DNA from 2 places in the Methanocalculus natronophilus genome. Region 2 is predicted to be linked to the other one. Evidence: riboswitches for the same ligand, from Rfam matches in the RefSeq annotation. Region 2 holds a riboswitch; the other holds the start of a gene.
What was found. A riboswitch is a leader RNA that binds a small molecule or an ion and turns the genes downstream of it on or off. The one in region 2 is predicted to bind fluoride.
Positions count from the first base shown of each region.

Region 1 (5,673 bases), 140 kb from region 2:
TTGCATCTCAATCTTCAGCAAAAATGCTTTTCTCTTCTGCCGGTTCCAATGCATGACTTTGTCGATAATGTTCTTCATGACAGTTCGCTCAGTTCATCCTATTCTTTCCTGAAGCAAAAAACATTGTGAACAACTCAGAGCAGCAACAAGCGACGCATGGCAGCCACCTCCACACAGAATGCAAGGGAGATTGGAAGTGGCGATCCAGGAGAAGAGTTCATAACGGTACTGGTTGATGATTGATGAGGGACACTCTTGTTGATATCCGGATGATGACCTCCGGATAAAAACCCCTTATCACACAAAGGACCTGATCGCAATGGCAGTACTCTGGCCCCGTCACCTGACCCCGGACATCCTGGCCGATCCCGGCAGGAGAGCAGAACAGAAAGTGTACAATAAGCTCAAAGCGGTGCTCGAAGATCCCTTCACCGTCTTCTACTCACGCCCCTGGCTTGGAACAGGAAAGAGCGGTGAGCCGATCGACGGCGAATGTGACTTTGTTGTCGCTCACCCGGACTATGGTTTTCTCACAATCGAGGTGAAGGGCGGCGGTATTGCCTATGATCCTGCAGCTGATGCCTGGACCAGCACCGACCGGCATGGAAACACCTGGCCCATTAAAAACCCGGCGAGACAGGCAGTTGAGTCAAAGCACCAGATCCTGAAAAAATGCCAGGCTCACCCTAAGTGGGGGTACCGGCGTATTGGTATCAGCCATGGCGTGATCCTGCCCGATATCCCGGAAATCAAAAGTGATCTTGGGGCGGACATGCCACGGAATATCCTCTGCTGCATGGACGAGTTCGAATCTGATCTCCGGTTCTGGATACTTGACCTGCTCGAAGGCGAGATGGCAAGCGACTATCGGGCAAAGCCGCTTGGGGAGGAGGGGATGGCAATTCTTGAGGATATCCTTGCCCACCCCTTCCAGCTCAATGTACCTCTCCACCGGGTGATGGCAGATGACGAGGCGCATATCCAGACACTGACCCCTCTCCAGTACCAGATCCTAGCAGGCTTTGCCAGTACCAGGCGGGTGGCAATATCCGGGTCTGCCGGTACCGGAAAGACGATCCTCGCAATGGAGGAGGCAGTCCGCTGCATACACGCCGGGGAGCGGGTCCTTCTCACCTGCTACAACCGACCGCTTTCAGAGTACATGAAAAAGACAATAGGCGACCGTGACCTGCTCATGATCGGCAACTACCACAAGGTCTGCGATGACCTCTTCTCCGAGGCGTGCATAGACGTTGATAGATCAACGGTTGACAGCCGGCTCTTTCTCGAGAAGTACCCAACTCACCTGCTTGAAGCACTCAGCACGTTGCCAGAGAGACGCTTTGACACACTCATCATTGATGAAGGCCAGGACTTTCCTCCCCGCCTCCTGCAGTCACTAGAATCCGCACTTGACCCGGATGGAAAACAGAAGATCCGACTCTTCTATGACAATAACCAGGATGTCTACCAGAATGAGGGCAGGTACCTGGAACAGCTCTATGAGATCCCCTTTACCCTCTCCCTGAACCTGCGGAACACCCAGCGTATCCACGAGGTTGCCCGGCTCTTCTACAAGGGCCAGGAGACAAAAGCCATCGGGCCGGATGGCCTTGAGGTTGAGTGGATTGAGGCAGAGACCCCTGCTATTGCACGGACAAGACTTGAAGAGTACATTTACACCCTGGTTGAGAGAGAAGAGATCCCGCCATCCGATATCGCGGTCCTCATCTCGACCCGTGATGACAGGGACAAGTACTGCACCGGTCGCGAGATCGGCGGCCAGCGGTACCAGTTCTGCAATGAGCTCTTTCAAAATGACACCACTGACGCAATCATCGTTGATTCAGTCAAGCGGTTCAAGGGGCTGGAGAGCCCGGTCACCATCGTCGTGCTGGATGATAGATTGATAAACAGCGACGAGATGCTGTATGTTGCGTTCTCCCGGGCCCGGTTGCTGCTTGCGATTGTGGGGAGCCGGGAGATGATGGGGGCGATCCGGGGGAAGATGGGAGAGTCAGGAAGAGAGTGAATGGGGGGTGATTTACTCTAGAGAGCCTCCAGCTGATCTGCCATACCAAAGATTATAATTATTGTGGAACTCTAAGTACCTCAGCGCACGCTCACGTCTCTCTTACTGCCGGTGATGAAGTCCACCGAATAAACCGCCTTTTGCTGATGACTTCTATCCTGATGTGACAGTATGGCATGTACATGGATAATCAAGTGCTTTCTATCTGGTAGAACCACCCGTTTTGGTCTGCCGGAAGAGCCAGAGCCCCTGTATCTGAAAAAAACCAGGCATACCTCTCTTCCGGGTCAGCCCGTTCAGCGATATGCAATAATCGAAACGGAGGCTGCATGATGGGTCCAGGTATATTGTTTGCACATCCGGATGACGATATCAGAGACGATGCTATGCTGGAACCTGCCTGTTTCCAGGATCTTCACCTGGACCAGATTGTATCAGCCCTGACTGCGGATTATGAGGAGTATCACCTAAACCCGTTTTTCTATGCCCCATTACATCGTGCTGATGATGTCCGGTACCGCCAGGAGGTATTCGAAGACCTCAGAGATGATCACCTCTATCTGATCATCAGAACATTTGCCAAAGAGATGCAGTCCATGCGGCAGCTGCTCTCCCGGGCAGAAAAAAATCCCAACACGTATCAAAACAAAGGCTGGTTCCTTGAGGCAGCCAGAATATACACCGAAGCAATACAATCCCTTGCGGATGCTCTCTCAAAATGCAGCCTGGAGTCACGCGGCTTTTTGGCAATGCTGACCTATCTGAACCAATATAGTAGCTCAGAACAGTTTATTTCCCTGGCTGAGGATATAACCAGGCTCAGCAATGAACTCGCAGGAGTAGCATATACAATCCATATCAGGGGAAATGAGGTTACAGTCTGCAGGAATGTCCCGGATGAGGAGTATTACCAGGAAGTTGCAGATATTTTTTCAAAATTCCTTACCGGGCCAGGCACCTCTGACAAGGACACAATCCCTGAACAAAGAGAGATGAGCCAGGTCGAAGGAAGGATCCTCGATCTCGTCTCACGATTATTCCAAAATGAGTTTTCTCATCTGGATACATTCCAGGAAAAACATGCCGGTTTTGCTGATGAGACGATCTGCCGGTTTGACCGGGACATTCATTTTTATATTGCCTATCTGGAATTCATCAGCTGCCTCAAACAAAAAGGCCTCCCATTCTGCACACCCCTTGTCTCTGAAACCAGCAAAGAGATTTGTTGCACTGAGGGGTTTGATCTGGCGCTGGCAAACAGCCTTCTCTCCGGTAACCGATCAGTTGTTCCCAATGATTTTTTTCTGCAACAAGAGGAGCGTATTCTTGTCATAACCGGCCCAAACCAGGGGGGCAAGACCACATTTGCCCGGATGTATGGGCAACTGCATCACCTTGCATCTCTTGGGTGTCCGGTTCCCGGACGAACAGCCCGGCTCTTTCTGCCCGACAAGCTCTTCACTCACTTCGAACAGGAGGAGGATATCAATACATTCAGGAGCAAGCTGGAAGATGACCTGGAAAGAATCCATACTATCCTCAACCAGTGCACGCCCAGAAGCATCATCATCATCAACGAGATCTTTTCCTCCACCACCGTGCAGGATGCCTTGTTTCTCGGTCACAAAGTACTCGACCAGGTGATTGACCAGGATATCCTCTGCATCTATGTCACCTTCTTAGACGAGCTGACGACTCTGCCAAAAACAGTGAGTATGGTCAGCACCGTTGTTGTCGATGACCCGGATCAGCGGACCTATCGGATCGAAAGAAAGCCTGCCGATGGACTTTCATATGCCATGGCTATCGCAAGGAAAAACCAGGTAACCTATGAAAAGATCAAGGAGCGGATGCGATCATGAAGCCCTGTCTTCTGTACAGAGATACTGATTTTCACCCTCAATGGGGCATGCTCCTCAAATCACCTTCCCCTGAGCGGTGGAGGCACCGCGAGTATCAGACGGCGTGGAAGTCGCTGCCCCAGGTGAAACAGATGGTCAGCTGCGATCTCGAATTGGATATCCTGGTTGCCACGATGGCAGGTGGTGACGTATTCATCAGGGAAGTCGTCAGAAATGTCCTCCTGACCGGAACATGTGATCCAGGCACGATATGCTACCGCCAGGATATTCTCCGTGATTGTATGAACAATCCGGATAGTATCCAGGAGATGTATGATACTGCCTCAGCATCGATTGAAGAGTACCTGAAGATAGTCGGCAGATATACTGGCCAGTCCGCCGACGCCGTGCGAATCAATTCGGTAAAGGCAATTGAGCTGTTCATCGAGATGCTGGCAACCCTCCGGGGTATTGGAAAGCGGCATGGAGAAGCCTTTGTATCTGAAGGTTTCAGGACGTTCTTTTCCATGCTGGATCGGGAGTTCTCTGATGAGTACCTCCTGAGCATGAGGGAGATGATCGAAGAACTGAAACTGCCGGAGGGACACCTGATTCGTGCCGTCCTTGGGAAGGGGAATCAGGGAACCGGGTATGCAATCCAGAGAAGCAGAAAGCCAGGTAAGCAATCCTGGATCTCTCGTTTTATTTCCAGGGAAGATCCTGATCAGTATCACTTCACCATAGCAGAGCGGGATGTTGCAGGATTTCGGGCATTGGGCGAGCTGAAAGGAGAGAGCGTGAGAGATATTGCTGCTCTTCTTGTCCGGGTGTCCGATCACCTGGTACAGATGTGTACAAGTCTCAAGACCGAGCTGGCATTCTATCTCGGTTGCATACAGCTGCACAGCCACCTTTCGCACAGAGGGACGACTATCTGTTTCCCGGTCCCGGAAGAGCCGGGATCACGGAAGTGCTCCGTTCGGGGGGTATATGACATATGCCTGGCCCTCAGAATCGATCAACCAATAGTCAGCAATGATTTGTTTGCCACAGGAAAAGATCTCACCATCATCACCGGTGCGAACCGGGGAGGAAAAACTACCTTTCTCCGGAGCATTGGCCTGGCACAGATGATGATGCAGGCAGGAATGTTTGTGCCGGCAGAATCATTCCATGCAGAGGTCTGTACAGGGATATTCACCCATTTCAGGCGGGAAGAAGACCATTCGATGCAGAGTGGAAAATTTGATGAAGAGCTCAGGCGGATGAGTCAGATCGTGGATTCCCTGAAACCTGACAGCATGGTCTTGTTCAACGAATCCTTTGCGGCGACAAATGAGAGGGAAGGCTCTGAGGTCTCCCACCAGATCGTCTCTGCCCTGATAGAGAAGCAGATCAGGGTTCTTTTTGTCACCCATCTCCATGAATTTTCGCGAAGCCTCTATGATCAGTCCCCTGATAATGCCCTTTTTCTCCGTGCCGAACGTATGCAGGATGGAGAACGGACATTCCGTATTGAAGAGGGGAAGCCTTTGCAGACGAGTTTTGGCCCGGATTTATATACCCGGATTTTTTCGGAGACACATGCAGACACAGATGCAGGATGAAACCTGATAGTATCATCAGGGGTGGAGCACAAACAATCATCATCGATACCAAATACAAGCTTCTCAAGCAGGAAGACAGGAATGGTGGCGTTTCACAGGCAGATATGTACCAGATGTATGCCTATGCCACAAAGGCAGCAAAGAGACCCCCTGCCACAGCCAGAACAGGTTGAAACGGTGATGGTGACAGGGT
Region 1 covers NZ_JBCEXH010000001.1:276,343-282,015, forward strand. Annotated here, with positions in the region: gene ABCO64_RS01490 (hypothetical protein) at 1-78, opposite strand, end outside; gene ABCO64_RS01495 (nuclease-related domain-containing DEAD/DEAH box helicase) at 320-2,032, shown strand; fluoride riboswitch at 2,134-2,195, shown strand; gene ABCO64_RS01500 (MutS-related protein) at 2,362-3,894, shown strand; gene ABCO64_RS01505 (MutS-related protein) at 4,026-5,480, shown strand; gene ABCO64_RS01510 (5-methylcytosine restriction system specificity protein McrC) at 5,477-5,653, shown strand.
Region 1: it holds a riboswitch for fluoride, as region 2 does, so the genes downstream of both, ABCO64_RS01500 (MutS-related protein) here and ABCO64_RS00695 (prenyltransferase/squalene oxidase repeat-containing protein) in region 2, are expected to answer to the same signal.

Region 2 (5,673 bases):
GAAAAGACCCTGAAATCCCTTCCCGGGGTTTCCGCGGCATCAGTCAATCTCGGGACCGGGCAGGCGCACCTGGCGTTCTATCCAGACATCCAAACAGTTGATTCCATCAGACAAGCAGTTCGTGATGCAGGCTATCAGGCAACCGGCCTTGAAGGGGATGATGCATCCGGGCTTTATGAGGAGGAGGCTGCCCGCGATCTCCGTAATAAACTTCATAGATCCATCATCGGGTTTGCAGTTTCGGCTCTTCTCATGCTCCTGATGCACCTTCAGCCTCCACTTCCCCTTCCCATGCCGGTTCTCCTGTTTCTCATCACAACCCCCTTCTTCCTCTACCTGGCATACCCGATCGTTTTTGCCGCAGTCCGCTCCCTCAGGCATGGTATCCTGGATATGGATGTCATGTACTCCCTTGGTATCGGAACAGCGTATGTAGCCAGTGTCTTTGGCACATTTGGCATCTTTCTCTCAGCAGACTTCATCTTCTTTGAGACAGCAGTCATGCTCACAGCCTTCCTCACCCTTGGCAGGTATCTTGAGGCACGGGCAAAAGGAAAGGCTGGCGAAGCCATCAGGGCGTTAATCAGCCTTCAGCCAAAGAAGGCGATCGTCATCAGGGAGAAGACAGAGATCGAGGTGCCACTGGAGGAGATTGTCCCCTATGATCTCGTCGTTGTCAGGCCGGGAGAGGCGGTACCAGTTGATGGTGTGGTCATGGACGGTGAGAGCCATGTTGATGAATCCATGGTGACTGGAGAGCCCATCCCGGTCTTTAAAAGCAGGGATGCAACCGTTATAGGCGGAACCATCTCGACAACCGGGGTACTGACTGTCTGTGCAACCCGTGTCGGCAGTGATACGGTCCTTGCACGGATTATCAGGATGGTCGGGGAGGCACAGGCAAGCAGGCCAAAAGTCCAGCGTATTGCAGACCGGGTCGTCTCCTACTTCATACCGGTCGTTCTCAGCATTGCAGTTTTTGCCTTTCTCTTCTGGTATTTCATCGCTGGATCGCCTCTCCTCTTTGCCGTGACCGCACTCATTGCTGTGCTGGTTGTTGCCTGCCCCTGTGCTCTTGGTCTTGCCACTCCCACCGCCATCACCGTCGGGGTCGGCCGTGGCGCAGAACTTGGTATCCTGATACGAAATGGCGAGGTACTGGAACGATCAGGGACAATAACAACAGTGGCGATTGATAAAACCGGCACCCTGACCGCAGGCAGGCCGGTGGTGACCGATACCATACCATACTCCTGCACTGAGGAAGAACTCCTCTCATCTGCAGCCTCGGTTGAGAAGCAGTCTCTTCACCCCCTTGGCATGGCAATCATGCACGAAGCAGAACGAAGAGGGGCACCCATCCAGGAGGCCACAGGCTTTGAGACCTTCGGAGGCCTTGGCATCAGCGGCTCTGTCAATGGCGTACCTGTTCTCATCGGCAACAGGGCCCTCTTTGACAGCCGATCCATCCAGATCCCAAAAAGTGCGCTTGGTGCGATTGTCAGGTCCGAAACTGACGGGAAGACTGTTGTACTGGTTGCCATGAATCGCGGGTATGCCGGCTGTATTGCGATCACCGATCCCCTCAAACCGACATCAGCTGCTGCGGTTTCAGTCTTCCAGGATATGGGCCTCCAGGTTGTCATGATCACCGGGGATAACCAGCACACCGCCCAGGTCATCGGGGAGAGGGCAGGTATCAGGCGGATACTTGCAGGTGTGCTTCCGGGAGAGAAGGCTGGCGAGGTATCCAGGCTCCAGGAGCAGGGTGAGGTGGTTGCATTTATCGGGGATGGGATCAATGATGCCCCGGCTCTTGCACAGGCCGATGTCGGGATTGCAATCTCCGGAGGAACAGATGTTGCAGTCGAGAGCGGGGGCGTTGTCCTTATCCATGACGATCTGATCGATGCGGCTGCAGCCATCCAGCTTGCGCGTAAAGTGATGGGACGGATACGGGGCAACCTCTTCTGGGCCTTCTTCTATAACATTCTCCTCATTCCTATCGCAGCAGGTCTCCTCACCCCGTTCTTCGGGGTCACGTTCCGGCCCGAATATGCAGGACTTGCAATGGCTCTCTCCTCTGTCACAATCGTCTCGCTCTCACTCCTCCTGCGAGGGTATAATCCCCCTGCTCTCCAGGCGAGGGAGATACCTGACCAATAAACTTTTTCCTGCCTTTTTTCATGGCTTTCTCGCCTCCCCGCATGGTATGACTCGTACCTTTATCTTGTTTCAAAACAGAGATGTAACATAATCTGGGATCCCCCTCCTGCATGAGGGGGCGTGTGGAACCGGACGATACCGGCCGAGATGAGCCTGCAGAAAAGAAGTTGTCGAGTCCGGAGAATACACAATGGGATATCGTACACATGCACGCCACACCACATGCCCCGGGTGTCGTGAAGAAATCTATATGGAAGAGCTGGTTGGAGGGAACTGTCCACTCTGCGGCTCCCCGGTTGAAGAGCTTGAGGCTCAGGAAGAGCCGCTTGAGTATGATGATCTATTTGATCGATCTGAACTGTCATGGCTCGTTCTCCAGTACTTCCTCTTTAAGAAGTTCGAGGATGCCGGAGCAAACCCGCTCCAGGTCTTCCGCCTGCTCTCATCAGTTGAGGAAGATGGGGAGATAGTCCCGGCACTCAGGGAGAAGGAACAGCTCACCTATGAACTGGACGCTGAACTGTCCCGTATCGAGCGGTTATTCCCGAAGCGGTGCAGCTCATGCCGGAAGCTCTTTGTCAGGAATGCAGCAAAGAAGATCTCGGGCGATCTCCTCAAAGGCGGGATGGCTGTAGCTTACCTTTGCCGGAGATGCCAGGGATAGAAGGGAGCATACGCTTCCCTTCGCCAATCATCAGGAAGATACTACATATCATTTCGTGTCTGCAAACAGCGCACCACGGAACCCCCCATCACCTGCTCATGTGAGTATGGCGATGAAGTCCGCCACAATCGCCCGTTCAGCTGGCTAATGACTTCTACTTTCTCTAGAGGGTAGATGAAGCCGATGATCGACACGATAGAACAAAATGCCAAAACAACCCGCTATATTCTGAATAGGCGGTGCAGAGATGGCGGTTACTGCTTTTATAGGCTGAATGAGCCGAATGTAGCTGATACATTCTATGCTCTCGCCTCGCTTCAGATGCTGGATGCACTTCCGGAAGACGATAACGCGACAATCTCGTTTCTTCACTCATTTCAGAAAGAGGATGGGAGTTTCTCAAATGTGTTTGTCGGGTGCCGGGCAATTGCTGGTCTGATCATCCTTGGGGATCAGCCACAGAGAGATCCAACAGACTGGATCATCTCTTCGCTTGGGCCACCACAAGATGGTATCCGGCCAATCGAATCGTCTTCACGTTACTGTCAGATGTACCTTCTCACAGATTTATGCCGATCTCTTGCTATCAGGGCAACCGGACCGGTTCGTGAAACCATTATCAACACGATCCTTTGGAATGTACATCTGGAGGGGGAGGCCGGGTTCCAATCTGCAACACTGACAGACACCTCCTATGCCCTCTCAATACTTGTGAATCTTGGGTATCCTCTTTCGTCAATTCGCTCCAGTTCCTGTATCAGATGCTTCGAAGACCCGGAATTTGGGTTTCTTGTGGTGCCTGGTATATATCCGCCGTACTTAGAGGATATTCATGCCGGGGTTCTTGTATCCTTCCTGCTTGGATACCACCCGGCATTTCTCAGGAGTTGTGAAGCGTTCATCATGAGGTGTGTTCATCAGAGTGGTGGCTATGTCAGATCCATCTTTGGCGGTTCGGCAACTCTTGAGCATACCTATCTTGCGCTGGATGCGATGAGGATGATTGGGGGGATTCGAAAGAACAATATTGGTTGTACCTCCTATCCGGGAACTGCATGAAGAGGTTGTATGAATATGGGCATGATAGTACTCTCCCCCCATTCTGTCGGGGCAGAAGGGCCTGCTGATCAGCATACCTTTTTGGATCCTGGAAAAAGCCTTAATCTCTGGAACCGGACCAATTTCAAACCCCATTGTTTCCATTGCCTGAATCAGGGAATCGCAACAGAAGAAACGATTACTATGCACCTTTCTGGTATTTCCAGGTATGAACCTGCTCTGCATGCTTCTGAAAAGCCCATCAGTACTGAGTCGGCTGTGTATCTTCTGCGGGAGATCGCATGCACCCTCCCACTGGTCTCAACTGATGAAAGCCGCCGTTTCCTAAAGAGGCGTACCCGCCATCTGTCTGTTTGGTTGCAGAACGCACGTGAGGCTCTCTCTGATAACGATATGGAGACATTTATTCCATGAAATCCCCGGTCAAAGCTCCCCTGATGCGTATTCTGCTCGATGGCAACTCACATCGTGAGATCGACCTTGCTACCGGTGTTGGTTTTACGAAGGTGGCAACTATTCGAAAGTGGCTTGATTCGTTTGAACGTGCCGGTTTCATCACAAGAGAGAAGAACGAGGGTGCGTCTGGGTATTCCTGTCGGCTGAATTGCAATCGTGAGACAATAATGAAGATATATAATTATCTGGAATTTCAGCATCTCCGACCCGATATCCGGAATAAACCGTGGTTCTGTCCGCTCTTCACCCGTCAATTTGAAGCCCTGCATGGGGAACTGCCGGATCTGATCGATGCGATGGTCCGGGCATCACACACGTTCTTTGAAACAATCTGCCACCTGGAATCCCCGGCAGAAATTGAAAAGATATACAGGCAGACACTTCTTGTGAATCAGCTTGCCGGCTTTTCCAGCCCTGAGTTTGATGAGATCTGCATATATTATCAGATCTTTCTGCATAGTGTCATCCGGGATATCAGGTACGGAGGCCTTGGGGAAGGGTTTGCAGATGTCCTTGGTATGGTGCAGCATGCACTATCCAGGAGCGCAGCTGAATTTGAAAAGCAATACACAAACGATCCAAAGAAACCGTCTGGAAATAAAAAATAGTGGATGAACACTCGTACCTCTTCATATGCAAGTATTGCAGCTGGCGGCTTCATCGGGGCATTCAGCAGTCAGACCCTTCTCTTCGTTGGAGTTTGAATTATTGGAGCATCTACCACTTTCTCTATGTTTGGAATTATGGTGCCAGACAGATCAGATCATTGATACAGGCTATGCAGATCTCGTCTATTACCGTACCAGGGAATTGAATCATTCCCTGAAAGCCTGACTGCTTTCGTCTTCAAGGTGTTTTTTAAGGGACCTGGATGGTACCTGAAGATCACCTGCGATCTGCTCAAGGCGGGGTTCATGGCTCGCCAGGACTGTGCCGTACCCCCGCATGTACTGTGGCCTGAGCTCTTCAGCCATGCAGTCGATTACACTGAGTCTGCTCAGAACTGCCTTTTTCATGGATAATCCCAAAGGCTCACAGGAGATCCCCTCCTCATCAGCTATGGTGACGAGCCGGGAGCGAAGATCGGTGCAGTATTCCATGATCACCTCTTTCTGCAGAGGTGACAGATCCATACAATACCTGGAATATGAACTGGCTGATCCCGTTCCATTCAGGATCTCTTCAATCTCGCACAGCTTCCCGAAGATGTGCTGACAGGTAATACGAAAGTGGCGTGCCTGGTTCTCATTCATTGTACAATGTCTGCTGTTGTCTGCCAATGGAATCACCTGATAATTACCGGATTGCCGCGCGAGCCGGGGATCTCC
Region 2 covers NZ_JBCEXH010000001.1:138,603-144,275, reverse strand. Annotated here, with positions in the region: gene ABCO64_RS00705 (heavy metal translocating P-type ATPase) at 1-2,166, shown strand, start outside; gene ABCO64_RS00700 (hypothetical protein) at 2,357-2,830, shown strand; fluoride riboswitch at 2,930-2,994, shown strand; gene ABCO64_RS00695 (prenyltransferase/squalene oxidase repeat-containing protein) at 3,005-3,889, shown strand; gene ABCO64_RS00690 (hypothetical protein) at 3,899-4,303, shown strand; gene ABCO64_RS00685 (helix-turn-helix domain-containing protein) at 4,300-4,953, shown strand; gene ABCO64_RS00680 (hypothetical protein) at 5,161-5,598, opposite strand.